Regions from separate parts of the Pseudalkalibacillus sp. R45 genome, predicted to be linked through region 2. Evidence: a T-box and tRNA genes for the amino acid it is inferred to sense, from the RefSeq annotation. Region 2 holds a T-box; the other holds one or more tRNA genes.
The links. The T-box of region 2 lies ahead of trpS (tryptophan--tRNA ligase). A T-box ahead of a tRNA ligase gene usually reads a tRNA of that ligase, here a tRNA-Trp.
Positions count from the first base shown of each region.

Region 1: it has a tRNA-Trp gene. The T-box ahead of trpS (tryptophan--tRNA ligase) is inferred to sense a tRNA for this amino acid. The anticodon was not compared.

Region 1 is NZ_JBQQCL010000037.1:1,032-8,491, reverse strand. Features, by position in the region: rRNA gene rrf (5S ribosomal RNA) at 1-65, shown strand, start outside; tRNA gene ACTWQL_RS24690 (tRNA-Asn) at 78-152, shown strand; tRNA gene ACTWQL_RS24685 (tRNA-Ser) at 154-246, shown strand; tRNA gene ACTWQL_RS24680 (tRNA-Glu) at 279-353, shown strand; tRNA gene ACTWQL_RS24675 (tRNA-Val) at 361-436, shown strand; tRNA gene ACTWQL_RS24670 (tRNA-Met) at 456-532, shown strand; tRNA gene ACTWQL_RS24665 (tRNA-Asp) at 643-718, shown strand; tRNA gene ACTWQL_RS24660 (tRNA-Phe) at 869-944, shown strand; tRNA gene ACTWQL_RS24655 (tRNA-Thr) at 949-1,024, shown strand; tRNA gene ACTWQL_RS24650 (tRNA-Tyr) at 1,114-1,198, shown strand; tRNA gene ACTWQL_RS24645 (tRNA-Trp) at 1,202-1,275, shown strand; tRNA gene ACTWQL_RS24640 (tRNA-His) at 1,302-1,377, shown strand; tRNA gene ACTWQL_RS24635 (tRNA-Gln) at 1,385-1,459, shown strand; tRNA gene ACTWQL_RS24630 (tRNA-Gly) at 1,465-1,539, shown strand; tRNA gene ACTWQL_RS24625 (tRNA-Cys) at 1,604-1,678, shown strand; tRNA gene ACTWQL_RS24620 (tRNA-Leu) at 1,691-1,779, shown strand; tRNA gene ACTWQL_RS24615 (tRNA-Leu) at 1,808-1,892, shown strand; gene ACTWQL_RS24610 (phytanoyl-CoA dioxygenase family protein) at 2,433-3,284, shown strand; gene ACTWQL_RS24605 (YqaE/Pmp3 family membrane protein) at 3,487-3,651, shown strand; gene ACTWQL_RS24600 (B3/B4 domain-containing protein) at 3,983-4,648, opposite strand; gene ACTWQL_RS24595 (ABC-ATPase domain-containing protein) at 4,730-6,436, shown strand; gene queG (tRNA epoxyqueuosine(34) reductase QueG) at 6,566-7,460, shown strand, end outside.
Region 2 is NZ_JBQQCL010000017.1:4,576-28,845, forward strand. Features, by position in the region: gene ACTWQL_RS20130 (ABC transporter ATP-binding protein) at 1-513, opposite strand, end outside; gene ACTWQL_RS20135 (ABC transporter ATP-binding protein) at 513-1,532, opposite strand; gene opp3C (oligopeptide ABC transporter permease) at 1,552-2,568, opposite strand; gene opp3b (oligopeptide ABC transporter permease) at 2,568-3,497, opposite strand; gene ACTWQL_RS20150 (peptide ABC transporter substrate-binding protein) at 3,658-5,328, opposite strand; gene ACTWQL_RS20155 (DUF3899 domain-containing protein) at 5,751-6,113, shown strand; T-box leader at 6,161-6,411, shown strand; gene trpS (tryptophan--tRNA ligase) at 6,468-7,463, shown strand; gene ACTWQL_RS20165 (type 1 glutamine amidotransferase domain-containing protein) at 8,031-8,696, opposite strand; gene ACTWQL_RS20170 (YjbA family protein) at 8,778-9,539, opposite strand; gene ACTWQL_RS20175 (hypothetical protein) at 9,651-9,875, opposite strand; gene fabF (beta-ketoacyl-ACP synthase II) at 10,155-11,393, opposite strand; gene ACTWQL_RS20185 (beta-ketoacyl-ACP synthase III) at 11,418-12,353, opposite strand; gene ACTWQL_RS20190 (ComZ family protein) at 12,750-12,941, opposite strand; gene ACTWQL_RS20195 (BMP family ABC transporter substrate-binding protein) at 12,963-13,916, opposite strand; gene ACTWQL_RS20200 (NAD-dependent epimerase/dehydratase family protein) at 14,051-14,749, opposite strand; gene ACTWQL_RS20205 (hypothetical protein) at 15,057-15,800, opposite strand; gene ACTWQL_RS20210 (YjzD family protein) at 16,083-16,262, shown strand; gene ACTWQL_RS20215 (amino acid ABC transporter ATP-binding protein) at 16,537-17,259, opposite strand; gene ACTWQL_RS20220 (amino acid ABC transporter permease) at 17,256-17,912, opposite strand; partial or broken gene ACTWQL_RS20225 (basic amino acid ABC transporter substrate-binding protein) at 18,095-18,907, opposite strand; gene ACTWQL_RS20230 (YjzC family protein) at 19,064-19,243, opposite strand; gene ACTWQL_RS20235 (hypothetical protein) at 19,529-19,828, opposite strand; gene ACTWQL_RS20240 (undecaprenyl-diphosphate phosphatase) at 19,999-20,811, shown strand; gene ACTWQL_RS20245 (SLAC1 family transporter) at 20,833-21,954, opposite strand; gene ACTWQL_RS20250 (hypothetical protein) at 22,006-22,164, shown strand; gene moaD (molybdopterin converting factor subunit 1) at 22,226-22,462, opposite strand; gene ACTWQL_RS20260 (molybdenum cofactor biosynthesis protein MoaE) at 22,455-22,925, opposite strand; gene mobB (molybdopterin-guanine dinucleotide biosynthesis protein B) at 22,930-23,463, opposite strand; gene ACTWQL_RS20270 (molybdopterin molybdotransferase MoeA) at 23,451-24,270, opposite strand, start outside.

The DNA.
Region 1 (7,460 bases), on a different contig from region 2:
GTTAAGCTCTTCAGCGCCAATGGTAATTGGGGGCTTCCCCCTGTGAGAGTAGGACGTCGCCGGGCTAATTATTTCGATCCACAGTAGCTCAGTGGTAGAGCTATCGGCTGTTAACCGATCGGTCGCAGGTTCGAGTCCTGCCTGTGGAGCCACGGAGAGCTGTCCGAGAGGTCGAAGGAGCACGATTGGAAATCGTGTGTGCGGTTTAAACCCGTACCGAGGGTTCGAATCCCTCGCTCTCCGCCATAAGATACCTATCTGTAATACATAATTTTATCGGCCCCTTGGTCAAGTGGTTAAGACACCGCCCTTTCACGGCGGTAACACGGGTTCGAATCCCGTAGGGGTCACCATCTATTTGGAGGATTAGCTCAGCTGGGAGAGCACCTGCCTTACAAGCAGGGGGTCGGCGGTTCGATCCCGTCATCCTCCACCATTTCATATACTATTATTGTCGCGGGGTGGAGCAGTCTGGTAGCTCGTCGGGCTCATAACCCGAAGGTCGTAGGTTCAAATCCTATCCCCGCAACCAATTTAAGTTCATTGTCCAACGTTGAGATTTCGTACTTTCAATGAACATATGGAGTACCCGAAGGGGTGCAACCAATTTAAGTTCATTGTACTATGATAATGAATTGTGCTGGACCCGTGGTGTAGGGGTTAACATGCCTGCCTGTCACGCAGGAGATCGCCGGTTCGAATCCGGTCGGGTCCGCCATTTTTTAAAAATACATTTTGGCTCGATAGCTCAGTCACGAGCGGTTCATCGTTGAATGATCAGCGAGTAGTCCCGACGCAGCAAAAAGCGTCAGCATTAACTTGTAGAGAAAGGGACAGGGAAACCGACGGACTTTGTATTTAACTTAATGGCTCGATAGCTCAGTCGGTAGAGCAGAGGACTGAAAATCCTCGTGTCGGCGGTTCGATTCCGTCTCGAGCCACCATGTTGCTGGCCTAGCTCAATTGGTAGAGCAACTGACTTGTAATCAGTAGGTTGGGGGTTCAAGTCCTCTGGCCAGCACCATTTACATTTAGGCAAAGGTTGGTTCTAGTTCCTGAAATTAGGTCTTGAATCACTTTGTAATCTGTACTAAAATATAAATTGTCTCTTTTGGAGGGGTAGCGAAGTGGCTAAACGCGGCGGACTGTAAATCCGCTCCCTCCGGGTTCGGCGGTTCGAATCCGTCCCCCTCCACCATTTAGGGGTATAGTTTAACGGTAGAACAGAGGTCTCCAAAACCTCCAGTGTGGGTTCGATTCCTACTACCCCTGCCAATTTATATTTCTAAAATTGTATTATGGCGATTGTGGCGAAGTGGTTAACGCACCGGATTGTGGTTCCGGCATTCGTGGGTTCGATTCCCATCAGTCGCCCCATATGCGTTGGGCTATAGCCAAGCGGTAAGGCAACGGACTTTGACTCCGTCATGCGTTGGTTCGAATCCAGCTAGCCCAGCCAATTTCGCGGAAGTAGTTCAGTGGTAGAACACCACCTTGCCAAGGTGGGGGTCGCGGGTTCGAATCCCGTCTTCCGCTCCATTAATTTTAATAACAATGAACTGCCGAAAATAGTACTCCATTTTCGTATCAAGCATACAAGTATGGCGGCATAGCCAAGTGGTAAGGCACGGGTCTGCAAAACCCTTATCCCCCGGTTCGAATCCGGGTGCCGCCTCCATCTAACTACCCAGCCGGGGTGGTGGAATTGGCAGACACACAGGACTTAAAATCCTGCGGTAGGTGACTACCGTGCCGGTTCAAGTCCGGCCCTCGGCACCATTAATTAAATATGTTATATTAGACACATGCCGGTGTGGCGGAATTGGCAGACGCGCACGACTCAAAATCGTGTTCCTCACGGAGTGTCGGTTCGACCCCGACCACCGGTACCATTTTTATTACCATCAATTACAGAAGAATTAATTAAATTTCAACGTTTTTCTACAGTTTGTAGGAAAGCGTTTTTTTGTTATTTTCAATAAATGATATTCACATGACAAATTCACTTCAAATCTTGTGCACTGATCGAGTTCACCACATTGGGATACGTGTACAATGTATCCGATGCCATCCATTATACGCAGAGAAGAGAATGAAGTGCGACCAAATAGCTTTTTGATACATAGAAGAATATGCTCATAAAGTTTAATGGTTCATGCAAGTTAAAATTCCAGGACCTCAATTTACACACTCCAAACTTAATTGATGAAATATACAAACTATTATGAATTGTTGATAGTATCATTATTTCTATTGTGCTACTATCAACATATTAAAAAAAGGGGTGAATCCAAATCCACTTATCAAGAGTTATATACTTTAGAAGTGTAGACGCATGACTTGTATGGATTACGGGTGATTAAACTATGGCAAGAGTTTTTTGTATGAATTTTTAAGGAATATACAAAAATTAAATGGATGGTGGAAAACAAATGAGAATTAGTGCAGAAGAAATTACTGTTGGGAAACTGCTACCGGAGACTGTGGAGTTAGCTGTTAATTTGATTAAAACAAACGGTTATGTACTATTTGAAGGAGTACTTCCTAAAGAACAAGTAGAAAACTTAAATAACAAATTTGGAGATATGTTAGAGTCTTATATGAAGGAGCGTAATCTCAATCCTAACGATGGTTTTCATAATGGCACAAACCATGTAGGTATGGACTTACCATTCGAGGAACCATTTTGTGATGAATCAATCATTGCTCATCCATTTGTAACAGATGTAGTAGATCAGATATTAGGCGATGATTGTGTTCTAAACTATTTCCATACGAATACCTCAGTACAAGGAGGAAAAACTCCGCAAGACGTTCATGCTGATACTGGTTCGAGATATGGTAACAGATGTGAGGTAAACCTGCCAATAATTAATTTAGTTGTCAACTTCCCACTTGTTGAGGTAACTGAAAACAATGGTCCAATGGAAGTATGGCCGGGAGGGACGCATTTACACCCTGACAACTGGTATGGGCCTAATGCTTACGACAAATCTAAGCTTGCAGAACATATGCATTCTTTCAAGGCGTTGATGCCTGCAGGATCTATCATGATTAGGGATGACAGAATGTGGCATCGAGGTACTCCAAATCAATCCCAGCAACCTAGAACTAACATCGCGCTGATTTATAAATCTGCAGCTAATGCGCCGCAAAATGGGAGCATTTCAATTCCGCAAGAGACATATGATAATCTATCCGAAAAAGCAAAACGTCTCTTACGCAATGAGAAAATTGGTTCCCCGGTTAAGCGTGAGTATAAATTGGAACAATACGCTAAATAAACTCCAAAACTATATATATTTGATAAACGATAAGAAAAAAGTCGGGAATGAACAAATTTGTTCATTCCCGACTTTTTTTGTTCTTACCAACTCCCTACGGCAGTTATATATCGTAATTGCTTTTACTGTAAACATTTTACTTGTTTACACTTGTCCGTAGGCGGGTATCCCTAGAAGTACAACAGATAAGGAGGTTGAAATAATGCGTTATCTATTAGCTGTTTTGCTTCCACCTCTTGCTGTATTTCTACATGGTAGCAAATCACAAACGTTGATCAATGTCATACTTACAATCATCGCGTGGATACCTGGTGCAGTTCATGCTTTATTGGTTGTAAATAAGGGAAGCACAGAAAGTATCGCTTGATAAAGAAAACTTGGCGAGGCCAAGCCTTTTGAAAGTCGAGCCTTAGTTGCCCTTATATTGAAGAAAGTATTATACTTTCTTTAAATGTGAAAAAAACCTCCTTTTTAGGAGGTTTTGTACATAATTTCTTACGGTTGTACTTATAATGTATAAAACATGTCTAACGCAGTGCTTCGTTTTTCGGAAACGGGGTGTTGCGTTTTTTATTTCACTTAAAGAAAGTATTAAAATACTTTCTTCAGTATAAGTGCAACTAATGGCTCAGCCTGCGCTAACACTTGACTTTGCCAAGTTTTCTTTATTGGGTCTGTTAAAGAACTTTGTGTTTTCTTTACTTGATGATATCTACTTCAGCTGTACCTCCATGAATCTGGATGAACATTTTCTCGATAGCCTGGAGCATTTCAATTGCGTGCTCCTCTGTTAAAGAAGGTTGAAAATAGACGATATGAAGGGCTTGCTTCGTCTTTTCAGTGACCATTGTACGTTTCGAATCGACAATCGGACTTCCAAAAGCACCTTTATCATCCCTGGTCAGGATTTTACCTTCCATATTGACGTCTCGGCCATTGATTCCTTCATAGAAGTCATCGTCAGAACCGATATCAATTTTCACATCTCCAACAATATGTGATTGATCATAGATGCCGAGTGGTATTTGGTATTGTAGTGAGAAAAAGTTATTCGTATCAACTGCAGAGTGGATCGAGCCCAGCTTGTACCCTTTATACACCCGTCGGAGAAGTGCTTCTGAGGATGGGCGGTATCGTGAAGGATCAGTCCCGACTTTTTTAAACAGACTTCGCCATTCTTGGATAGGTTCGATCGTTGGAATTGGCTTTGTTTCTGCTTCAAGCATTAGTGATTCCTGGAATAACTGCAGGCGGCCAGCTAACATTTTAGGTGATTCATCAACCGTGATATCATAGTATTGGATGATACCGACTTTAAAGTCTGGAACAAGCTTCTTCAATTTATCAGAGACGGTAATTTTCATTCTGATCACCTCAAGAACTTATGTATTTTACCATAGTGTACCATAATAGATTTTGCAACTGAAAAAGGAGTGCTTACGTTTATGGACATGCTGAGAGACATTCTGAAAAGGATTGACGGTAAGGGTTATAAAGCGTATAAAGACATCCGGGGAAAATATCGATTTGATGACTTCACCCTCCATATCGATCACGTGCAGGGAGATCCTTTTGCAGCCCCCTCCAAGATCAGGTTAGAGGTACCAAAATCAAAAACAATTTTAAGGGAAGATTGGGAATCGACGCCTTCCCGTAAGGTTAGAGTTGAAGATACGATTGCTCGAAGTGTAGCGAGTACGATTCGGAATCAGGAGACACAAGCAGGCGGTTCGGGTAAAAGCGGAGTTATAACAATCGACCGCCCGGCTCAGGAAGTATTGCAACGCACTGCTGTCGAGCTGACGTCAAATACGGTCATTATCTGTCTTTCAATAGGACTACCAGCAAGAGGAAGGAAAGTGCTCGGAAAACAGGCAGAAAAGATGTTGTTTACGATCATTCCACAGGTATTAAATGACTCGATTTTCTCATTAGAAGACGATACCGTTGTGGAAGCAATCGAACTGTGCGATCAACAAGATGCGATTCGGGAGTTTATGAAAGGAAACAACCTTGTTGCGTTTATAGCTGAAGGATCGATTTTACCGAGGGAGAGTGGGATCAGTGACCGCCCACTACGTTCAGATGATGTGGTCGCATTTGAAACACCAGAGTCTTTAAGTGTTTCGATACCTGTGCCGCACAGAAAAGAACCGATTCAGGGGATGGGGATCCAGAAAGGTATTACTCTCATTGTCGGCGGAGGGTATCACGGTAAGAGTACGTTGCTTAAAGCGATCGAGCGGGGAATTTATGATCATATCAGCGGGGACGGTCGTGAGTACGTTTTGACAGACCCAAATGCAATGAAAGTCCGTTCAGAAGATGGACGTAAAATTACAAGTGTGGATATTTCTCCGTTCATTCAAAACTTACCATATGGAAAAACAACAACTCAATTCACTTCAGAGGATGCAAGCGGTAGTACGTCACAGGCAGCTACGATTATTGAATCCCTGGAGGCTGGGGCTAGTGCATTATTGATAGATGAAGATACAAGTGCGACAAACTTCATGATCAGGGATGAACGGATGCAGCAGCTTGTATCAAAGGATAAAGAACCGATCACGCCATTTATTGATAAAGTGAAGCAGCTTTATGAAGAGCATGAGGTTTCCACTTTGCTCGTCATGGGTGGTTCTGGTGATTATTTTGATGTAGCGGACACGGTGGTTTTAATGGATCAATATCGACCATTTGACGTTACAAGTGAAGCAAATGACATCGCTCGAAACTCGATTTCTAACCGGAAAAGGGAAGGTGGAGAGCGCTTTGGGGATGTTCAGTCAAGGAAGCCTCAAGCATCCAGTCTCGATAGCAGGAAAGGGAAACGATCGAAGGTGGCGGCGAGAGGACTTCATACAATCCAGTACGGTACGACTGATATCAAAATCGATTTTGTTGAGCAGGTGACAGATGCAAGCCAAACGAGAGCGATTACTGAAATCCTTCATTTTGTAGAGAAAAGGAAATGGTTAGGTTCACATTCGGTGTCTGAACTTTTGGAGCGAATTGAAACCCAGTTGAATGAAAAAGGGCTTGCTTCTTTTACAGACTTTCCCAACCAGCATCCTGGTGACTTGGCAAGACCGCGTATGTTAGAATTAGCTTCAGCATTGAATCGATTGAGGACGCTAGCTATACGTCAGTAGTTGGTGATATGGAAATTTTTTACACTTGAAGAAAATATAAAATACTTTCTTCAGTATAAGCGCAACTAAGGCTCAGCCGGCGCTAAGGCTTGGCTTTACCAAGTTTTCTTTAAGAAAGGGGGTCAAACGATGACAGGTGCCCAGTTAAAGGAAAGAGTCATTGCATATAGTAAATCAATCGGGATCGATAAAATAGGCTTTACAACAGCTGATCCGTTCACAGAATTGAAGGAGCGGCTTCGAACACAGCAAGAGAACGAGTTTCAATCTGGATTCGAAGAACAGGACATTGAGAAACGAACGCATCCAGAACTACTGCTTCCGAAAGCGAAATCGATCCTATCGATTGCTCTGGCCTATCCTTCAAAAATGAAGGATGCACCGAGAAGCACAAAGGAAGACCGAAGAGGGATTTTTTGCCGGGCTTCATGGGGGAAAGATTACCATGATGTATTGCGTGAAAAGATGAAACAACTGGAACAATATATTCTGGAACAAGAACCAGAAGCGAAAGTTGTGTCGATGGTCGATACTGGAGAGTTATCGGATCGTGCAGTTGCTGAGCGTGCTGGAATCGGTTGGAGCGGGAAGAACTGTGCAACCATTACACCTGAGTTTGGCTCCTATGTCTATTTAGGCGAATTGATTACGACGATCGCATTTGAACCTGATCAACCGATGACAGATCAATGTGGTACGTGTAATAAGTGTGTCGATGCGTGTCCGACTGGTGCACTTGTAACAGGCGGTCAATTGGATTCGAACAAGTGCATTGCTTTTCTGACACAGACGAAAGGGTTTCTTCCAGAACGTTACCGCGAAAAGCTTGGAAACAGACTTTATGGATGTGATACTTGTCAGCAGGTTTGCCCTGAAAACAAAGGGAAAGACTTTCATCATCATTCTGAAATGGAGCCTGACCCAGAAATCGCAAAACCGAAATTGAAACCATTGCTGACAATCAGTAACCGAGAATTCAAAGAGAAATTCGGTCCGGTATCTGGTTCTTGGAGAGGTAAGAAAC
Region 2 (24,270 bases):
ATCTACTGCCAACGCACGTGCAATCCCGATCCGTTGACGTTGTCCACCACTGAATTCGTGGGGATAACGGTTCGCATGTTCTTTATTCAGACCTACAGTTTCAAGAAGTTCATGAACACGATTCAATCTTTCTTCTTTCGTCTTCGCAAGACCATGGATATCAATACCTTCAGCAATGATGTCTTTTACAGTCATCCTTGGATTCAATGATGCATATGGATCCTGGAAGATCATCTGCATCTTTCTATTGAACTCTTTCAACTTCGCTTTATTTTTCTTACCATGGACATCTTCACCGTTGAAAGTGACTGTACCATCAGTCGCTCCGTACAAACGGATGATCGTTCTTCCAGTTGTCGATTTACCACAACCGGATTCACCAACTAGACCTAACGTTTCACCTTTATAAATGTCAAATGAAACATCGTCTACTGCCTTCAACATTTGTCCTTTACCCATGTTGAAATATTTCTTAAGGTTCTTTACTTCTACCAATTTTTCTCTAGTTGCCATTATCTTGCACCTCCAACAGATGCCTCTACAGGCTTTTCAACTTTAGGTGCTCTTTCATCCAATAACCAGCAAGCAGCCTTATGCGTGCCGGAAACTTCTGTAGCATCAGGCATATGTTCTAAACAAACCTTCATCGCATGCGGACAACGCGCCGCAAAAGGACATCCTTTCGGAGGATCACTCAAGTCAGGAGGTGAACCTGGAATGGCGATAAGTTCGCTTCCAGCAGCACCTAGCTTAGGCATTGAAGCTAACAGTCCCCAAGTATAAGGATGCTTTGGTTTATAGAAAATTTCATCAACTGTACCTGTCTCAACAATTTGTCCACCGTACATGACGGCAACTCTTTGAGCCGCATTCGCTACAACACCAAGGTCATGTGTGATCAAAATGATTGCAGTTCCAGTTTTATCTTGTAAGTCCTTCATTAAGTCAAGGATTTGCGCCTGGATTGTTACATCGAGTGCAGTAGTCGGTTCATCCGCAATCAAAATTTTCGGATTACATGCCAGCGCAATCGCGATGACCACACGCTGTCTCATCCCACCAGAAAATTGGTGAGGATATTGCTTCAAGCGAGCTTCTGCATTCGGAATTCCAACTAATTTCAATAGTTCAAGTGCACGTGCTGTCGCTTGTGACTTCGACATCTGCTGATGGATCCGAAGTCCTTCCATGATTTGTTTACCAACTGTCATCGTCGGATTCAATGAAGTCATTGGATCCTGAAAGATCATAGAAATTTCAGAGCCTCTGATCTTCTGCATTTGACGTTCAGAGTATTGTGCCAGATCTTTCCCCTGGAAGAGAATTTGTCCTTCTTTAATTCTACCAGGCGGGTTAGGGATCAATCGCATAATACTTTTGGACGTAACGGATTTACCTGATCCAGATTCACCAACAATCGCCAGGGTTTCTCCTTTTTGCAATTTGATATCGACACCACGGACGGCTTGTACTTCACCGGCAAACGTGTCGAATGATACATGTAAATTCTTCACTTCTAAAATGTGTTCCATCCTCTTCACCCACCTTCTATTATTCTCTCATTTTCGGATCGAGCGCATCTCGTAAACCATCAGCAACAACGTTGAATGCAATCATGATCAAACTGATGATGATTGATGGATAAATCATCATATGAGGGAAAATCTGCATGTTACGATACCCTTCTTCAATCAACGTTCCTAATGAAGCCAGTGGTGGTTGCAAACCTAGACCGATAAAGCTTAAGAATGCTTCGAAGAAGATAGCAGCTGGAATCGTAAACATCGTATTGATGATGATGACACCCATCACGTTCGGGATCAAATGCTTAGAAATGATTTTGTTATCCGATGATCCCAACGTTCTAGAAGCTAAGACGAATTCTTGACCTTTCAGCTTCAGCATCTGACCACGAACGATTCTGGACATTCCAATCCAACCGGTTATCGTCAAGGCCACTGTTATCGAAATGATTCCCGGATCGAGTACAAGTATCATCAAGATAACGACAACAAGGTTTGGAATGCCGACCAGGATTTCTACTATACGTTGCAGGACGTTATCGACACGACCTCCGTAATATGCTGAGATTCCGCCATAGATAACCCCGATCACCATATCGATCGCAGCCGCCAATAAAGCGATATATAAGGATATACGAGTACCTTGCCATACACGTGTCCACAGGTCGCGTCCAAGTCCATCTGTACCGAACCAGAAATACGTTCCTTCTTCTATGCCCTTCATTTCATACATATCATTGCCCATGTCATCTGTTCCATCCATAATTCCCAGATTTTCAAGCCCAGGAACTTTAGCAGGAAGGTTTGCACGAGTCAGTTTCTGATCATCAAATCCAAAATCATTCATCATAGGTCCGAAAATTGCAAGGATAGACAGAGCAAGTAGAATGATACAACCTACAATGGCAGATTTATTTTTCTTCAGTCTCATCCAGGCATCTTGCCAGAAGCTCAAACTTGGACCAGCTATTTTTTCGCTTTTTTCACTGCTGATATTAGCAGGTTGGAAAAGCTCGTCATTTACATAATTTTCACGTTTGCTCATCAATCTTTCCCCCCTGCTAAACGGATCCGTGGATCAATGACTCCATAAAGGATATCAACAATCAGTATTACAAGGATCAAAAAGAATGAGAAGAACAATGTGGTTCCCATAATGACAGGATAATCATTTGTTTGGATAGAACGGACAAACTGCTCTCCTAGTCCAGGTACTGCAAAGATTTGTTCAACGACCAATGTACCAGTCATCAATCCAACTGCAAGTGGTCCTAAAATTGTGATCAATGGAATCATCGCATTACGGATACCATGCTTGAATACAACAGCAAAACCACTTACACCCTTTGCTCTTGCAGTCGTGATAAAGTCCTGATTCATGACCTCAAGCATTTCGGTTCGTGTAAATCGTGCTGCAACTGCGATTACGAACACCGATAATGCAAACGTTGGCATTATTGAATATTCCCATCCTTCCCAGAATGCAACAGGGAACCATTGTAGTTTTACACCGACATAATATTGTAGTAGCGCTGCGAATACAAAACTAGGAATCGACTTACCGATTACAGCGATGAATGTCGCACCATAATCCCAAATCGTGTTATAGCGGATTGCAGAAATGATACCAAGTAAGATACCGAATATTGCCCCGAATATGATTGATTGAAGCCCAAGCTGGGCGGATGGACCAATACGATTCATGATCAAACCCATTACATCTCTGCCTTCATATTGAAATGAGATCCCTAAATCTCCAGTTACTACATTTGCCATATATTTAACATATTGAACAGGGACGGGGTCATTAAGTCCGTACTTTTCAAGAACAATCGCTTCTTGCTCAGCCGTTAGCTTTGCCGCGTTACTTAAAGGTGTACCCGGCATGATCTTCATTAAGAAGAAAGTGGCTGAAGCAATGAGGAACAGGGTGATAAACATAAAGATCACACGCTTAATAATATACCCTTTCATCCTCTTCCACCTCCATGTATGCCTATTTGTCTGTTGAAGAAGTTTATTTCGTTATTTTCTGAAAACTATCCGATAACAGGGAAAAAGAGAGTATACGTCATTCAGGCGACATATACTCTCCTGATACTCTCCCTTTACTGACTAAAGTTTAAAGTTGATCTTACTTTTCGATGTAAGCCCACTTATAGCTGTAGTCAGGCCCAAATGAGTTTGTGTATACGTTCTTCACGTATGGCTGCCAAAGTTGCGCACGTGCACGTTGATAAAGTGGTGCAAGTACTGCTTCTTCTTCAATCAAGATCTTTTCAGCTTCTAACATTGCTTCAAAACGCTTCGCAGGTTCAGTAGTCAATGTAGTCTTAGCGTCTTTGACAAGCTTGTCATACTCTTCATTAGAGAATCCAGTCTTGTTATGACCGCCATCAGTCACCCACATGTCGATGAATGTCATAGCGTCTTGATAGTCAGGACCCCAACCACCGTTTTGCAGGTCGTATTCCATTTTCTCATCAAGTTCTAGACGTTGTTGGAATGGTACACCTTTCAACTCGATCTTCAAACCAGGTAGGTTCGTTTCAAGTTGGTTCTTCATGTATTCATCCATTTTCTTAGCAACTTCAGAGTCTCCACCAAGGATTTCTAAAGTGATCTCTTCCTTGCCAAGTGCTTCTAAACCTTTTTCCCAATGTTCTTGTGCTTTTTCAACATCATGAGTTACTAGGTCCCCGTTCATTTCACGGAAGTCTTCACCAGATTCTGGGTGAGACACGAATCCTTTTGGAACGAAGTAATTTGCAGCAAGTGATCCGTTGTTCAAGATGACGTTTACAAGGTCTTCCTTGTTGATCGCCATTTGGATCGCTTTACGGATATCAACATTTGCAAGATCTTCACGTTCTTGGTTCATCTTAAGATAGAACATTACCGGCTCTTGGAATGTCTTATAATGGTCATGCTCTTTGTACTTGTTTACATATTCTGAAGAAAGACCTACACGATCGACTTTACCAGTTTCGTAAAGGTTGACTCCAGTAGCAGTATCTTTAACAACTTTAACGTTGATTTGTTCTAACTTTACAGTTTCAGCATCCCAGTAATCAGGATTTTTCTTAAGTACCCAACCTTCTTCATGTTTCCATTCAGTAAGTGTGAATGGGCCATTATAGATAAGATTGTCATCTTCAAGCGCATATTGATCGCCTTGCTCTTCAACGAATTCTTCGTTTTGTGGCAAGAATGTTGCGAATGTAGTCAAGCTTAGGAAGTAAGGAACAGCTTGCTCAAGCTCAACTTTCAATGTTTTCTCGTCAACTGCTTCTACACCAAGCTCTTCTGGCTTCATTTCGCCAGCCATGATAGCGTTAGCGTTTTTAACGTCGCCTAGAATGAAGTTGTACTGAGATCCTGTATCAGGATTTACAGCTTTTCTCCAAGAGTAAACGAAGTCGTTAGCAGTTACAGGCGTGCCATTAGACCATTGAGCGTCACGAAGTTTGAAAGTATAAGTCTTACCATCCTCACTCATTTCGTGGCTCTCAGCCATACCTTCTACAGGCTCACCGTTTTCTCCAAGACGCATAAGACCTTCCATTGTCTCTGCCATAACTTGGAACGCTACAGCGTCAGTTCCCATTACAGAGTCCATAGTCGGGATCTCTGCAGATTCAAGTATGTTCAATACTTGAGGTACATCTTTGTTACCGCTATCTTTTCCATCCTTGCTGTCTTTTTCGCCGTCAGCGTTATTTCCGCCGCCGCCGCTACATGCAGCAAGGAACATGCTCAACACTAATGTTAGTGTTAAAAGCAATGACCATTTTGACTTTCTCATGTCTTAATGACCTCCCCTAAATATTGGTGAAATTATGCGAACGTTGTCCTCAGAAAATGTCAGATTTTTTAAGGAATTCCGTTCACATTTTGTATTATACAAGTTTTCACAAAATTTTGCATGCACTTTTTTAATATATTTTACAAAAACCCTATGTTCATTACGGTTTGATAACAATAATTAGGACTTTATACCTACTTTAAAATTCGGTATTTTTGGGTAGGGAGTGCTTGAAAATAGAAGTTTTTGCATAGAAAATACACCAAAGAGCTGATGTAATGGTATTTTTCGTTAACTGAAATGAATGGAATATGCAATTGTCATTTATTATCAAATGTTCTGACATATTACACGGGGTTTAACGATGTAAAGGTATTGCTACGATAAACACCTATCGTGTATCATCAATACGAGGTGACATAATGCAATTGATTAGACGATCAACATATTTATTAGCAATTTTACTCGTAATAGGTACTGGTTTTATGTATTTTTACTACGACAACATTACAGTTGTAACATTCATAAACTCTGTTTTCCTGATTTCGATGCTCTACATCATGCTAGGTGGACTTATGTTCGTTACAAGGGGCGGATTCTTCGATGCATTCACGATGAGTTTCAGAAAGTTCATGAAGAAAGGTACGAAAATGGGAGAAATCATGGATGACGTCGAAAATATGCAATTACCATCAGAAGCGTTTGAATACACCTTTTCAGAACCATTGCTGCTTACGGGATTGCTCGGATTTTTGACAACTGTATTGATTTCTTTTGCCATATGATATTGCAAATCGAATTCCGATTGTATATACTATCGATAATAAAATTTGTTCTTGCGATGAAGAAGAAGAGTACACTGAATTCCCCTTTTAAGAGAGTCTGTGGTTGGTGTGAACAGACAAGGTCATCAGTGGAATGGGCTTCTGAGCTATCAAACCGAAACATTTTGGAGTAGGCTTTGACGTAATGTCCTGACGTTATCCAGGGCACTCTGTACTATAGGCTAATGTCTATACGCAGAGATCTGAGTGATTCTTTATGAATAATTCTGGGTGGCAACGCGGTGCAATCGTCCCATAATGGACGGTTGTGTCGCGTTTTTTATTTTTTTCACAAATATTAAGGAGTGATTATTCATGGCAACAATCTTTTCTGGTGTAAAGCCGACAGGAATCCCGACACTTGGGAACTATCTCGGCGCATTGAAACATTTTGTAACCTATCAAGAGGAGCATGATTGTTATTTTTGCGTGGTGAATCAACACGCTATCACAGTCCCCCAAGATAAACTGGAACTTAGAGATAACTCCAGGAAATTAGCTGCGTTATATCTCGCTAGTGGAATTGATTCGGACAAATCAACTTTATTCATCCAATCCGAGGTCCCTGCCCACACGAAAATGGGATGGATCATGCAATGTATCTCCTATATTGGAGAACTTGAAAGGATGACGCAATTCAAGGACAAATCGCAGAATCGGGTTGGTGTTTCTTCAGGACTCCTTACCTATCCTCCTTTGATGGCGGCGGATATCCTGTTGTATGGGACGGACATCGTACCTGTCGGAGACGATCAGAAACAGCACCTTGAATTAACCAGGGATTTAGCTGAACGATTCAATAAACAATATAATGACATCTTCACCATACCAGAGGTGCATATCCCTAAAGTTGGCGCAAGAATCATGGATCTCGGAGATCCAACGAAAAAAATGAGCAAATCTGATGAGAATTCGAGTGGTTTCATTTCTATGCTTGATGATGAAAAGATAATCCGCAAAAAAATCATGCGAGCGACAACGGATTCAGATGCAACTGTAAAATATGACAAGGAAAATAAACCTGGTGTCGCAAACTTGCTCACAATCTATTCACTCTGTTCTGGAAAATCAATAGAACAAGTAGAGGCAGAGTATGAAGGAAAAGGCTATGGAGACTTTAAAGAAGGTGTTGCGGAAGCAGTAATCGGCCAACTCAAGCCTATCCAGGACCGTTACTATCAATTACTTGATTCCGATGAACTCGATGACATCCTTGACAAAGGTGCAGAGAAAGCTGCATTCGTAGCCAACAAAATGCTCGCGAAAGCTGAAAGGGCAATGGGCTTAGAACGTAAAAGGAAAAAGAAGTGATAAAAGGGATGATCGTTGCGATCATCCCTTTGCTTTATTTGATTTATAGAAAAGGCTCTTTTCTAAAAGATTGTTGCTTGTGAGTCATTTTTAAAAACTCACCTTGTGCTAGTTGATTGGAGAGCAAGGTGCGAGACTCCTCGAAAATGAAAATCGCATTTTCTTCGTGCGATGAAACGCTGCCGAATCTTACCTTGTCCTTGTCCTACGGGATCAGCGTGCCTACTACCTGAATAATCTCCTCGCAAGGCATGCGACGAGGAAGCTCGCTTCGACAGGACTTTCTTGTAGACGCAGGAGCACAAAGGCTTCCTTGAAAAGGAGACTCCTGAGGTCGCAAGGCGACGAGTGGTCTTACCGCACACCCCGTGGAAAGCGAGCATCCTGGAGCGGAAGTCAACGACTTTTAAAGAAAACTTGGCGAGACCAAGCCTTTTGTAGGTCGAGCCTTAGTTGCCCTTATACTGAAGAAAGTATTTTATACTTTCTTTAAGTGCAAGAGCAACAAAGTTTGCGAAAACATTCATAGAAAAGAACTATAACTACCCACTTTGCCAAGCCTTTTCTTTATTCATTCAATGCTTCAATCATTTTTTGAGCTGTACTTTCACTTGACATTGGGTTTTGCCCAGTTACGAGGTTGCCATCTCTGACTGAAAAATCATTCCATTTATCTCCGCGGACGAACTCTCCACCCTTTTCTCTAAGTGTTGTTTCAAGTAAAAAGGGCATTTCTTCAACCAGTTGCATTTCTTTTTCTTCTTCATCGGTAAAACCGTTGACCTTCTTCCCTTTTACCAATGGGGTACCATCCTGGTAAGTAACATTGACTAACCCTGATGGTCCGTGGCAAACCGCTCCAATCACTTTACTTTCATCAGCCATTTGGCCGATAATTTTTTGCATTAATTCATTATCTGGAAAGTCGAACATCGTACCATGTCCACCTGGTAAAAACACGCCGTGATAATCTTCATTCAGGTCACTTTCAGATAGCTTATCGGTTTGAGTCAATTTGTCCTTCGCCTCAGCGAATTCCTGCTTCTCTTCTTCAGGAATACTATTTGGATCAAGTGGAATCTGACCACCTTTTGGACTCTTGACCGTTATGTCATACCCTTGATTTTTAAAAAGGTTATATGGTACAGCAAATTCCTCTAACCATAAACCGGTTTCCTTTTCATCATTTATTTTATCTGCATTCGTTACAATCATAAGGATTCTTTTAGACATGATATACCTCCTTGTAGTTAAATGTACATCTGACAGTTCCCTTCAACCAACGCCGCTAAACGTAAAAAGAGCTGATCAGTGTCAGCTCCTCTGTTGGTTTACATGTGTTCCTTTTTCTAATTCCCATATTTTTTCAAAGTAAGGTTGTCCTTTTATCAGCCGTTCACAGATCGACTGATGCTTTGATGTCCACCCCTGACATACTTCATTATAGAGTGCTCTCCATGCTTCATCAAAACTCATCATCTGGATGTCTGTATACTTTTCCGGTATCCATTCTGTGTACCAATATCTGGCTTCAGCTGTGTTGCCGCTCGTATACATCTGGTCAAGGGCCATGAATAACAATTGTTTCAACTGTCGTTCGCGACGTGTCAGACCTTTCATGTCATTAGGGTCTGGGGATAGGATATGGTATTCCTTTTTTTGTTCATTTGTAGAATCGAATGTGTATTTCTTTGGATCCAAATCTTCAGCCATTTCATATACCAATTGTTCTTGACGCGGAATCATCCTGCTTTTACGGATCGGAATTTTATATCCCATCGTATCTACAACAAGACATTTCTTTCCGTCCGTCGCAATCATGCAATACTCGATTTGTTCTCTCTGGTTGTTTTTGCGGATATAACTCTTGTTTTGCACCTCACGTAACAGTTCCTCAGGTAATTCACTCAAGTCATTTTCTATGTAGTTTAACAGAGGTGATTCCATCTTGATGATCGGAACTTGATCGAGAAGCTCGATGAAGTCTTCCTTCCGCCATTCATGGAATTCACAAACATTATAACCGTTCTCTTCGCCTTCGAACCAGTTTACCCATACGTCTCTTAAGTACAACATGTATACCCCTCACTTTACAGGATTTACTGTTTTGTTAAAATCAGTATAGTCAGAGGGCTACAAATTTATTCTTTTATCACACTTTTTTTAGTCGACAATTGTACATTTTCGTCAATTTTCATCGTTTTTATTATGAAAGGAAGGTAAATAGATACTACCCCACACCAACAGCAAACCGACTATGAATAAAATGGACTCAACTCTCGTTAGGATGAAGGCCAAATAATTAACAAATCCATGGCCGGTTGTGATCAAATTTAAAAAGGCGATCAAGCTTACCCCGCCTGAAACAGCAAAGCTGAATCCTAATAACAGTAAGAATAGTCGAAAAATCAAAGCCCTCATCTCCCATTAGAGTGCTTGTATACATATGTTAATTCACTATATGGGACATGTAGTCAGGTTATGACAACTATTCATTGCTAAGTTTCTACTATTATAATGTGTGCACAAAAACCTTACATAAATTCAAGCTCTAAAGAAAACTTGGCAAAGCCAAGCCTTGGCGCAGGCTGAGCCTTAGTTGCTCTTACATTGAAGAAAGTATTTATACTTTCTTTAAATGTAAAAAAGCTGATAGGATGCGAATCCTATCAGCTTTGCATTATATACTTATTAATCCGTATATCGTTTGAATAATAGCGCTACGTTATGTCCTCCAAAACCTAAGGAGTTACTCATGACTGCATTGACCTCAGCTTTTCTTGCTTCATTCGGTATATAGTCCAAATCACATTCAGGATCAGGCGTTTCGTAATTGATGGTCGGTGGCATGATATTGTTTTCAATCGCTTTGATTGATAGCACCGCTTCAAGCCCGCCTGCAGCACCTAACAAATGCCCTGTCATTGATTTCGTTGAACTGATCGCAAGCTTTTGCGCGTAATCACCGAATACCGATTTGATCGCCATTGTTTCATATTTATCATTAAAATCAGTGCTTGTACCATGGGCGTTCAAATAATCGACTTCACTAGGAGACATCCCTGCATCCTGCAAAGCGATGTTCATCGCACGTACGCCTCCTTCTCCTCCTGGAGCAGGAGCAGTAATATGGTAGGCATCACCCGTTGCACCATATCCTACAATCTCTGCATAAATTCTAGCTCCGCGTTTTTGAGCTGATTCCAACGATTCAAGTACTAGTATGCCAGCACCTTCACCCATTACGAAACCATCACGGTTTGCATCAAATGGACGGCTAGCAGAGGAAGGATCCGTATTGAAAGATAATGCTTTAGCAGATGAGAATCCAGCCAGGGCCATGCTTGTGATAGGCGCTTCTGTCCCGCCGGTGATCATTACATCGGCATCGCCACGTTGAATCGCTTTAAACGCATCTCCGATGGAATTCGCTCCCGATGCACAAGCCGTAACCGTACATGAATTGATTCCTTTTGCACCGAGCATGATTGATACCTGACCTGAAGCCATATCCGGGATCATCATCGGCACGAAGAAAGGACTGACACGGCGTTGCCCTTTTTCCATGAAAACCTGGAATTGCTGTTCATAGGTTTCCATCCCGCCGATTCCAGAACCGATCCACACGCCTACTCGATCTGCATTATCATCTGTGATGGTTAAATCAGCATCTTTTACAGCCATCTGCGTAGCTGCAATAGCAAATTGAGTAAAGCGGTCCATCTTCCGTGCATCTTTTTTATCCATGTATTGTGCAGGGTCGAACTCAGTCGCTTCCCCAGCTACTTTTGCAGGGAATTGATCCTTGTCTCTTCTTGTCAGTTCACCAATTCCTGACTTTCCATTGATAATATTCGTCCAAGTCGTCTCAGTATCATTTCCGAGTGGAGAGACTGTACCCAGTCCTGTAATGACAACTCGTTTATTCATAGTCTAATTCAGCTCCTTAAAAAACTATTTTCCCCATCTTAACGCTACTGCACCCCAGGTCAATCCTCCGCCAAAACCTACGAGTACAAGTACATCTCCATCTTTTATCTTACCTGTTTCCCTAGCTTCGACCAAGGCAATCGGAATTGAAGAGGATGATGTGTTTCCAAACTTTGCGACAGTGGAGGCCATTTTTTCTTGAGGTAAACCAAGTCGTTCCCGTGCAGCTTCCATAATGCGGATATTCGCTTGATGTGGGATTAAAAAGTCTACGTCCTCTTTTTGTAGTCCAGCTTTTTGAACGACTTTCATGGAGGATTCAGGCATTTGTCTGACAGCGAACTTGAATACCTCACGTCCATTCATATAGAGGTGATCGCCGTTTTGAAATAAATGTTTTGCTCCAGAACCATCTGAGCCCATATCGAACGATAAAATACCCTTCTCATCAGATACGGGTGCAATGACTGCTGCCCCTGCCCCATCCCCAAATAAGACAGCGGTATTCCGATCTTCCCAATCCGTTATTTTTGATAACTTTTCAACACCGATGACAAGTACGTTTTTATAAGTATCAGTATCAATATATTGCTTTGCCGTTATCATACCATAAATGAACCCGGCACATGCTGCACTGATATCCATAGCTACTGCATTATGTGCTCCAAGCCTTTCTTGGATTAGACAAGCTACAGAAGGGAATCCATAATCACCAGTTACTGTAGCGACTAGAATCAAATCAATATCCGCTGCGTCCAGACCAGCATCTGCCAACGCTTCCTTTCCAGCTCTTTCTGCCATATGGGATGTATCCATATCATTATCTGCTATTCTTCTTTCTTCGATTCCAGTTCTTGTACGGATCCATTCATCAGATGTATCGACGATCTTTTCAAGGTCTGCATTGGTCATCACACGTTCCGGGACATATCTGCCAATTCCGATTACGCCTGCATTCATTTTATTACCCCTTTTTGTATGACTTTTCTTAGTATCTTATATTATGACTTGGTACTAATTTTAATCCAATATTTCTATATTGTCTAGTTATTATCATTGGTTTTTATACGATGGATGTGTTAATGATGGAAAAATTCGCACTTTGATAAATCCGGAAACATTTAGTGAAGGTGACAGCACGATGGTTTTTATTGTGTTCCTGTCTGAAGTTGCACCATCTTCGGACACCTTCGCGCTCATTTCCGGTGTTCCTGTCTGAAGGTGCACCGTCTTCGGACCCTACAAGAAATTCCTAAAATAAATATACATTATAAAAGACCTTCTGCAATTTTCATGCTGAAGGTCCCACAGGTTATGTATTTTGTTTCCTATGTATTAAGTATGGCTGAACGATTCTTACTCTTCTTCAGATGCGGCTTCTGTTCTTCCTAGCTCATATGCGTCATTCATCACATTCATCAGCATGTTAAGTAAAGGTTGGATGTCTTCCATTGATAATTGTATACCTTTATCTTCCATCATCTGTTTCGCTTCAGGTAAATGCGTCATCGCAATTTGCATGAACTTCATATTTCTCTCTTGATTCATAAGGTTTATCCTCCAATGAAATTATGGTTGTGGGAGTTTGCCAGTTTCTTTATATTCCTTAACTAATGTGTTTATCTTATCTTGAAGGCCATTCGGCACTTCATCACTGAAAGGCGCGAGTGATATCACATCCTCCTGGAAATCATAATGGATATTTCCATTCCGGAGCTCTCCCTCGTCATACTTCTTAGCAATCCTGACATAGAGACGATCGACATGTTGGACTGTACTTGTCAAAACGGTTTGTTCACCTAGATCGGCCATATCAGAGATAAAACCGATTGCATAATTACCTTGCTCCTTGATCCGTTCGATCACTGGTACGGTATATCCATCACCTGCAGGATAAAAGACGTCGACACCTTGTCCTGTCATTTCCCTTAAAATGTTGAAAGCTCTATTCGTATCCTCCCAGTCTTCGACAAATTCAATATGTGTTTCTACGTTTTCATTATAAACGCTGGCACCTTCGTGGAATCCTGTTACTTCAGGCTGCCAGGGAAAAGCTGCGATCATACCGATTTGACCGGATTCAGTCATCGCACCAGAGATCACCCCTGCAAAATAACCCATGGCATACGAATCGAAATGTATACTCGTTATTCCCTCACCGCTTACTTTTCCATTAAAGCTAACGAAATGCATATCGGGAAATTCCGATTTAATTTCCATGAATAAAGGTGCATATAACTTTCCATGGCCAAATACAAGATTCACATCATTTTTCTGAAATTCTCTGACTGCTGATAGAACTTGTGCTTTTGATTTAACTTCTTCACGATAATATACTTCCTTACCGAGTTTTTCTTGAATTTGAAGTAAGCCCTTATAACCTTTCGTACCCCACCCTTTATCGGTAATGGTATCTTCAATCAAAAGTCCAACGCTCTCTAACTCTCCGGTATTCAGTGCTTGCTGACACCCTGAAAGAGATAGAAGGGAAATTGCAATCAGGAAAGGGATGATTTTTGCCATTCTTTTTTCCTCTCCTCTTTACTGCCAAGACATTATTACTATTACTAGTATAAACGATACATATGATTTCGAAATATTACAAGAGTACTAAATCACTCTACAAACGGTCCGGCATGAAAAAAACGTTGTCATCTTTATTCGTATAGGGTAATAATTTTATCGGATTGTTCTCCCTTCATAAGTTGATTACAAGAAATGATAAACTTCTCTTTCGTTATTGTAAAGGCACTACTGATTTCTCTATTCTGGTCCGAAACTCCTGCTTTTTCCAGTTTATCCACCGTAAAACACCTTTCTTCAATGGAATTTCTGCAGCCAGATACCCTGGGAATCCTCATAATATGATAATTGACATCAAAGGCTTTAGCTGTTTCAGTAAAGTACGTTTCCTCCGTCCACATCAATGTGCCATACAAGCTGTTTGGCTGTGGTGTTCGATCGGCTGGATATGGAGGTCTGCAATTTCCATATACATCGGTTGTAGAAATAAGGATGATTTTACTATTTTGCTCTGCTGCATATTGAATGACCTTTCTCATATTTTTTTGTTGGTTTTGCAGGATTTTTTTCAACTCCGATAACTGGTTCGTCTTTGGCGAAGTTTGAGCGAGGTGGAAGATAGTCTTTGGCTGTTCAATATCATCCCAATCAACCTCTTGGATCGGCAAGTTATAGAAATGGAATAAGGCATTCCTCCCGATTAGATCGAGGCCGACATGTCCTTCCCTATCTAGATGATCAATCCCATATACATCAATCTCATCATTTAAAAATTCGTTACAAAGAAGCATTCCAAGCTCACCAGCCACTCCAGTAATCAAGATATTCTTCATAATAACGCGCCCTCCATTTTCATACAGTCTATTACTAGCTTATTTTTAGGTTTTGTTAAATAATACTGTTGATTTCTTTCAGGTTTAATTGAATCGAAATTTGCGACACTCCTGCGTGAAAAACGAGCCAGGCGAGATCGCACCGTTTTAAAAATCCCCGTTTCTTCATGGATTACAGAGTCCTTATACCTGACCTTCGGAAGCTTTATGTATTGATATAAACATGAATAAGATCAACCAGATTAACAGTAGAATCCGTTCCCGTTGAATTCCATTCGGAATGACTTCTCTATACACTGGTTGATCACTATAGTTCAAGCTCATTTTTTTGATAGAAATTCTTCACTTTGTTTGCGAGATCGTATTTCCCCCCAGGCAACTGCAGCGTCAGTGCGATCGGGGCTCCTAGATCTTCCCTGAATTTTTCATAAGCACGGCTATGTTTTATAAATGAATACGGCGTTCCCTGCATATTGTGCCAAATTTTCACCGGTGCTTTGGAAGGGTAGTCGTACATTCCTTTATCCTTCACCAAAAACAACGTTGCTTCATCTTCGGACATGTCATATGCTTTTCTGACTTCCCTATGAAACTGCTTATAAAAGAGTTTTTGCTCCATTACGGCCTCAGCATGGACTTTCAAGCTGAAACATGGATTCATGAAGGCTACAGACCGCGTGAGATCTTCATGATGATACATCCATTTAACTGCAGATAATGCTCCCATTCCTTCAGCAAACACATGGATTCTGGAATTGATGATTTCTTGCTTCAGGATTGTATGATACATTCGATGCAACAGCTCGACACTACAATCATTCCCCCAATGCCGACCATATAAATTAGAATAATAAACGGTATATCCATAACGGCACAGTTCCTCGATAAATTTCCTCCGCTCTGGATGCTGCAACCACGAGCTTGTTTGGTTTGTCACATAATGATTCGTATCTCCTATTATAAGGATTGCAAAACCATTAGGCTGTTCTGGAAGATGAATAATGGCATGCTGATCATTCGTTTTTATAAATCGGTGAGTGGTTATACTCAAATTCATCACACCTTATTCTTACATTCTAAGTTAATGTATGCGAGAAAAAGAAAAGAGAACAGGTTTTTCACCCAATTTTCTTATGCTTTGCTCAGTATAGGCTACTAACAATAAAAGATGAACTTTTTTTGGAAGTTTCGTGAAAACGTTTTGATAGAAGGCAAGTTGTGCTACAATATGAATTGGATAAAAAACTCGGCCTTTGCCAAGCCTTGACAAAGGCTGAGCCTTAGTTGCACTTTTTAAGTGTAAATTGCTACATATTATTCTTGAGGTGATCATATGCGTTACATTTGGACAATAATCTGGGCACTATTGTTGAGCAATATGGCTTTCTATGTACTAAGCTCAATGCAAGGCGGCCATTATAGCTTCGGCCTAGCATCAGTAATCGGACTTATTTTTTCTGTATTCGTATTTGTACTCGGAGATGCAGGAATTAAGGACGAAACAACAGAATAATGTTTGTGTAGTGAAAGTGGCTCAAAAGCGTAACAGCTTTTGGGTCATTTTTGGTTTTAGCTATCTTTTCTCATTATGTATAATAGTTGCACTTGCACAGGACGTGGTGGCTTTTAGTCGAAGATCCTTTAAAAGAGTGTGGGGTTTCGCTTGGCCCGCTTTTCCGCAGGAGGGTCGTGAATTTCGTTTAAATCATCAAAGCCCCAAGCGGTATGTATATACTTTCTTTAAGTACAAATAAAACGAGACTGATTTTAACCAGTCCCGCCTTCTTTCATAGTATTTTACTTAAAAATGATTGGGTCCGTTCATGCTGTGGATCTGAAAACAGCTTCTTCGGCTCGTTTTCTTCTACTATATATCCTTCGTCCATGAAGAGAACGCGATCTCCGACTTCTCTAGCAAAGCCCATTTCGTGCGTGACCACAATCATTGTCATTCCTTCTTTGGCCAGCTGCTTCATAACCTCTAAAACCTCACCGACCATTTCCGGGTCCAGTGCAGAAGTCGGTTCATCAAAAAGCATGATTTCAGGTTCCATCGCCAGTGCTCTTGCAATGGCGACCCGTTGCTTCTGGCCACCCGAAAGTGAATTTGGATATACCTCCGCTTTTTCGGATAATCCTACTTTTGCAAGTAGCTCACGTGCTTTCTCCTCAGCTCTTTTCCTATCCCATTTCCTTACTTTCATAGGTGATAAGATGATATTTTCCAACACCGTTCTATGTGGGAAAAGGTTGAACTGTTGGAACACCATTCCGACATCCGTTCGCAGTTTATTGATATCCGTTGATTTTGCAGTAATATCAATGCCTTTTATATATACTTTGCCATCGGTTATGGATTCGAGCAGATTTAGACATCTTAAGAAAGTGGATTTCCCCGATCCAGACGGCCCGATCACACATACAACTTCTTGCTGCTTTATCTCAGCACTTATGTCTTTTAACACCTCTAGTGAACCAAATGATTTCTTTAAATTTTGAACTTTTATCATTCCGTAGATAATCTCCTCTCGATGTAGTTTAAAATTGTACTGACTGTTAGTGTCAAGAGAAGATAAATCAGTGCAACAGTAAGATAAGGCTCCCATGCCCGGTAATATTGCCCTTGCATCGCTCTCCCCCAGTACATCAATTCAGGTGCCGCTATGATTGCCAGGATTGATGATTCTTTTATCAGAACAATGAATTCATTCCCTAACGGAGGAATCATACGTTTAACAGCCTGTGGCAAAATAACATATCGCATCGATTCGTAATAATTCATCCCTAATGAACGTGATGCCTCCATCTGCCCTTTATCAATCGATTGAATTCCAGCTCTGAAAATTTCTGCAATATATGCCCCTGCGTTTAAAGAGAGCCCTAAGACTCCTGCCAATATCGCATTTGAATCGCCAATCAGAAGCGGTACAAACCCAAAGTATATCAGTAGGATCTGTACAAAAAAAGGGGTTCCCCTGAAAAACGTGATGTACCAATCAAGTGGATACCTGAGAACGCGATACGGCGAAAGTTTCCCCAATCCTATCAATAAGCCTAAGACCGTACCAATCAAGATGCCGACAAATGAAAAACCAATCGTATAAAGTGTTCCCCTTAAGAAATATGGTGCATAGTCAATTATCAAATCATATCTGAATTCCATAAACCTCTCCCCTTGGATGTCCTGTTTATTAAAGAAAACTTTGCAAAGCTAAGCATAGCGCAGGCTGAGCCTTAGTTACCTTTATATTGAAGAAAGTATTTATACTTTCTTTAAATGTAAAGAAAGGGCTGACAAGCAATGTGTCAGATCACTCCAACACCTGGTCAGCCCCTTTACTTGATTTATTCGTTTTCCATCTGCTGTTTCAATGCTTCAAGATCTGGTTCATCACCGAACCACTCTTTATAGATTTCTGCATATGTTCCATTCTCGATGACTTCTTTAACAGCTTTATCGAAATCCGCTTTCAAGTCGCTTCCTTTCGGGAACATGAGTCCATAAAATTCTGATTCGAAATTGTCTTCATCACTGATTGTCTTCAGCTTTTTATCAGGATTGTTTTTCGCATATTCTAGTACGACACTGTTATCCGCTACTACCGCGTCGACTCCTCCCTGAACCAACTCCATGATCGCAAGTGTATTATTATCGAACTTTTTGATATCTTTGTGATTTGAACCAAGAATTTTTTCCACAGCAGCTTGTCCAGTCGTACCATTTTGAACAGCTACTTTTTTCCCTTTCAAATCTTCAGCACCTTGGATATCGCTATCTTCAGGTATTAAAATCATATTTCTTGATTCAAAATACGGTGTTGAAAAATCATAGGTCTATTTACGATCATCATTGATAGTGATGGCGGAAATTGCAATATCAGCCTTTTCTCCCTGAATCTCTACAAATAGCGGATCCCAGCCGATATTTTTATATTTCGGCGTATAGCCTGTTTCTTCCATCACGGCATCCATGAAATCAATATCAAAACCAACAATCTTATCACCTTTCATATATTCAAAAGGTGCATAAGCTGCGTCTGTGACAACTTCTAATTCCTTATTTTTGTCACCTGAACTTTCCCCACTGCCTCCACATGCAGCCAATATGGTAAGTAAACCGATAAGCATAAATAGAAACGGACCTTTAATAATCTTCATTGTTGCCTCCCCCAAATGTTTAAATAATTACGACCGACTTTCTACTCTCTCCTTTTTATAATTTTCTAAATTTTTAATAATTTAATTCTAGTATTAAAGTCCGTTAATTTCAACAAAAAAATTGAACAAGTATTCATATTTGATAACTTGATTAGATCACGGCTTTCGTTTATATGTCCACTTCCGGTTATGATTACTTGTTTCCGGAAATGCGTCGCCTGCATGCAGTTTGATTTCTTTCGGGTTATTCACCATGCTCCCCGTCTCTCCTATCTCAACGTAAACGCCATTGTTTGGTGCTTTCTGCCCAGGATTGAACTGATGATTCTGTCCCATTCTAAATCCCTCCTTTTTATCAGTAGGATAACCTCCTCATTAAAAATTAATCGAGATGAATTTCTCGTAATGCACTTTCCGATGAGAATTCTTAGAAGCATTCCCTCTGCTCGCATAGGCGTTAATTACAACACGTGATGGCTTTAGTCGAAATTCCTTAATTCGCTGGGGGTCTCGCTTGGCTTGCTATTCCCGCAGGAATGTCGTGAATTTCCCTTGTCAATCCACACTTACACTTTTTACAGAACACAAAAAAAGCCACCTTGTCGTGGTGACTTTCAACTCTTAATATGGAACCAAAGACACAGCCGTCAGGAAATGCAGAGGCAAGATGATCCGTTCAAACCCTAACCCCGGCTCAGGAAATCCTAAATATTGTCTAGGTTGACTCATACCAGGTTTTTTCTTGTATTTGACTTCTATGATTAAGTATATATTCTGTTTATCAACCTTTTCGACATACCCCTCATACACTTTCCCATCCATCATATGACACTGTACATACTGATTTATATGCTTCTTACATTGTTTTTGCATCATTTGGTTATGCTTGTTTAAAGCTTTCATATATTTACGATAAGGCACGATCTTCCCCCCTCACATTTTTATGATATTCACACAGAGTTAAAAATGTGTAAGGACAGGTTAATGATAAATGTCACGAATTATCTCTTTACTAGTTAACTCATTTATTGTTTAATGACTACATGTGCTTTTGAAAAGAAACAGAGATATATTATTCGGAGGAACGTTAAATGGATCAATTTTTTCTACTTTTGAAATATGCTTTTTTTGGATTTGTACAAGGAATTACTGAACCCATCCCCATATCATCCAGTGGACATCTTGTCTTTGCTGAAAAAATCCTGGATATACATATCGAGGGATTCAGTTTTGAAGTCTTCATGAATTTCGCATCGTTACTTGCTGTTCTAGTGATCTATCGAGAGGATCTTGTTAGGCTTACGACGAACGGCTTGAATTTTACGATGACGAGAGATCGAAAATATCGAGCAGACTTCATGTTCATTGTCTATCTGATCATCGGAACGATTCCTGCTGCAGTCATTGGTATAGTAGCGGAGGATTTCATTTCTGCGAATTTGAAGGACATTAAGGTTGTCGGAGCATCCTTAATCGTCACCGGTATTGCGCTATGGTTGATCCGAAACCTTCGTGGGCGTAAATATGATCAAGACCTATCGATTAAGGACGCACTGATTGTCGGCCTTGCCCAGGCGGTAGCACTAATTCCGGGAATCAGCCGTTCTGGGGCAACGATTGTGGCCGCAATGGGACGTGGCATGAAACAAGAAACAGCACTGCGGTATTCATTTCTGCTATACATCCCGGTAAGTGTCGGAACAATGATCTTAAGTTTTGGTGATATAAAGAACGACCCGCTGCTTGATCAATTATTGATACCGTACCTTGTAGCCTTTCTGATTTCATTTATCGCCTCATACATTTCATTGAAGTGGTTGATAGGGATCATGGCTAGAGGGAATCTGAAATACTTTGCCATCTATTGTTTCATCGTCGGACCATTGGTGATTTTATTCATGTAGTTGAATAAAAAAGCGCTGAGCTTAATTGCCCGGCGCTTTTTCTGTTGCCTTCATTAGTATTGGATATCCCATGATCAATAGTTGGATGATCGTCAAGAAGATGATAACAGGTCCCAGTATGAGGAGACTGGCATCAACAACACTTAAATACCCATCATTGATATGGATCAGAGGCTTACATATTGTTGTAAAGTAATAAAACATACCGAATGTGAAAATTCTTGCCCATTGAGATGGATGATACACATAAATACCTTGACGGATACCTAAGAGTTTTATCCGCTCACTTGCCCGGTACAATTCCATCCACTCAACAATAAGAAAAACAATGAAAACAAAAAGCCAATAGAATCCTATAGAGCTACCGGAAGCACCACTATTCAGCCAGGCTACTCCTGTGATTGATAAAGCCCCATGCACTATACAATTCGTATTTTTCCAATCATCAACAATTGTCCATGTCTTCCTAGCATATCGAATAATCAGGACCCCAATGCTGCCCAAATAAAATAGGATACCTATACTTATCAAGATTAGCTCTACCGTCTTCAATAGATCAAATGTCCATTCCATCACGATCACGACGGATTGTGTTGCTACAACTGTTAACAAAATGCCACCATGTACCTTTTCTAAATCCATTTTAGAAAAAATGATCTTTCGGAATGTGTAAATTGATAGTACTGCATATCCTACCCAGAGAAAAGCAGCCAAGACAGCGATCAATTTGGACACAAAGGGCTCATGCGGATAATAAAAGAGTACAGAAACCCCTACTACTGATGTAGCGGCTACCCATGTTCCATGCAAGAAAGCATGATTGGCATCTTGAAAGCTCCATTTGTTGAAGTTCTTGATATAACTAATCGAGATTTGAAGCCATAAACCAATCAATAAAAATGGAACGACTTCAGGTTCTTGAATCAGATTGACGGTATGAACCGGCCCTAATGATACGATACCTAAGCCCATGATCAGAGCTCCTTTACTGGGATCTTCTTTCCGTATAAATGAAGAAACAAGTAAAGCCCCTGTAAAATAGCTTGTGATGATAAATAGATAAACCAAATTCGGGTTTGTATCAAGATAAAAGAAAATATAAACTAAGAATGATAGAATGACTGGCATTGTTTGTATAAACATTGTCAACTAAACCTCAAGACTATTTATGTGTTTTTTTTAAGGAGGATGGATATGAAAGAATATATCGGAAAGTGCGAGATTTGCAACAAGCCGATTTACTGTATGGATGGCTTTTTCAATGGAATCAAAACAGAAACAGGCGTATGCTGTTTTGAATGTGATAAAGAAAACTTGGCAAAGCCAAGCCTTAGGCGCAGGCCGAGTCAATAGTTACACTTATACTGAAGAAAGTATTATAATACTTTCTTCAAGTGTCGAAAAAGAAATCTACTTAACCACCGCTAACTGGCGGTAATAACGCGACTGTATCACCTTCACGGATGACTTGGCCGGGATTGTTTACAAATTCTTCATTGACTGCAACCATCACATTCGAAAGGTCCAGTTTAGGCTCCGTTTCACGAATATGGGCTATTAGTTGATCGACCGTCACTTCCTGTTTCTCAACAGAAAGCTCGCTTTTTCCGACTTTTTCCTGTAGTCCGGCAAACAATAATACATTAATCATTAAGATGCTCCTTTCCTGGTTTTCCTGAAGGGTATTCCGTCTTTTCCAGCTGATCACCGATCCACTTTTCGCCATCTTCCCAATGTTCTTTTTTCCAAATCGGGACGATCTCTTTGATTCGTTCAATCGCATAGCGGCTCGCTTCATAGGAATCTGCCCGATGCGGAGTCGAAACCGCAATGACGACAGCAATATCTGAAATATCCAACCGGCCGATCCGATGGACAATTGCTACACGCGCTTCATTCCAACGAGAATTGATTTCTGAACCGATTTGCTCTAATTTCTTTTCAGCCATCGGAATATAAGCATCGTATTCAAGGAAAAGTGTCCGCTTCTCATTCGTCAACTCCCGTACAGTGCCGATAAACGTATTGATCGCCCCGGCATGAGGGTGGACCACCTTTTCAACGACTTCATTTACGTCGACCGGTTCTTTTGTAAGGTAAAAGTGTTTAGACATGAATTCACCTCCATTTTAAAAACTCTTCTCTTAAATACTTCGTGAATTCTTCAGCTTGATTGAAATCCAAGCTGAAGAGCCTAGAGCTTTCCTTCGGTTTACAGCCAACAACTCCAATGACATTTTCACAAACCTCGAGTAATGACTCCAGCTCTTGTTCATTTCTTGATATGAGGAATTTTTTATAAGGAGCCTTTTTGTATCCTTCTACCAGGATAAGATCCAAGGGCATTTGCTGATACATCGATACAATTTTTTCGAGTGGGATGGTGCCTCCTCTTTCATTCACCTTCAGATGGAGGACCCCTTCCCCTTCTACTGTGGTCATGTAGGCGCCTTCATTCTGAAATTGGGCTGTATCTGTGTGTTCAGGTTCGGTTGTGTCAGGCGCTCCCCCATGTCCATGATGTTTGATGACGCCTATACGGTAACCCTCTTCTGATAACTCCCTGACGATTTTTTTGATGAAGCTCGTTTTCCCACTTTTTTTATAACCCGTTATTTGAATAACAGGAATCGGGTTATTTACACTTTCCATGGATTCAGGTCACTTTCATGGTTGAATAACAGGACATCCACTTCATCCCCTGTTTGAAAGCCTCTCGTTCCACCCGGGAGCACAATGAAAACATCCGCTTCAGCAATCGATGTAACCGAGCTCGATTTATCAAGACCTGTGGGGGCGACGCGGATCCCTTCTGGTGCATAATCAATTTTTCCCCTGACCAATCTTGTGAAAGGATTCGGCTTTGGAAAATCCTTTGCCAGAAGTGCTCCCATTTTTGCTAGGAATGGTGTACTCTCGGCAGCTTGCTTTATGAACGGTCTTACAAAAAGCTCACCACCGACAAAACATGCAGAAGGATTCCCTGATAAACCGAAAAGCAGCTTCCCTTCATATTCGGCCACAGTGGTTACACTTCCGGGCCGCATAGCTATTTTATTAAAAAGCGTAGTTGCGCCAAGTTTTTCGTATATCGCCGGTAAATAGTCATAATCTCCGACTGAGACACCACCTGTTGTGACGAGAGCGTCAACATCATGCAATGCAGATGAAACCGCATCAAAGCACGCATCAAAATCATCATCTAATTTCCCTAGATATAGCGGTTCCCCGCCCATTTTTCGGATTTGGGAAGCAATCATGTAGGCATTGGAATTACGGATCTTCCCTGGTTGTAACGGTTCATCAATGTCCAAAAGCTCTGTACCGGTTGCATAAATGCCGATTTTCGGTTTCCGGAAGACATCGACGGTTTTGTACCCGAAAGTAGCTAACAAAGCAGTCACGCCTGGTGTGATCGTTGTCCCCCTTTTTATGAGTACCGTCCCTTTTTCCGTATCT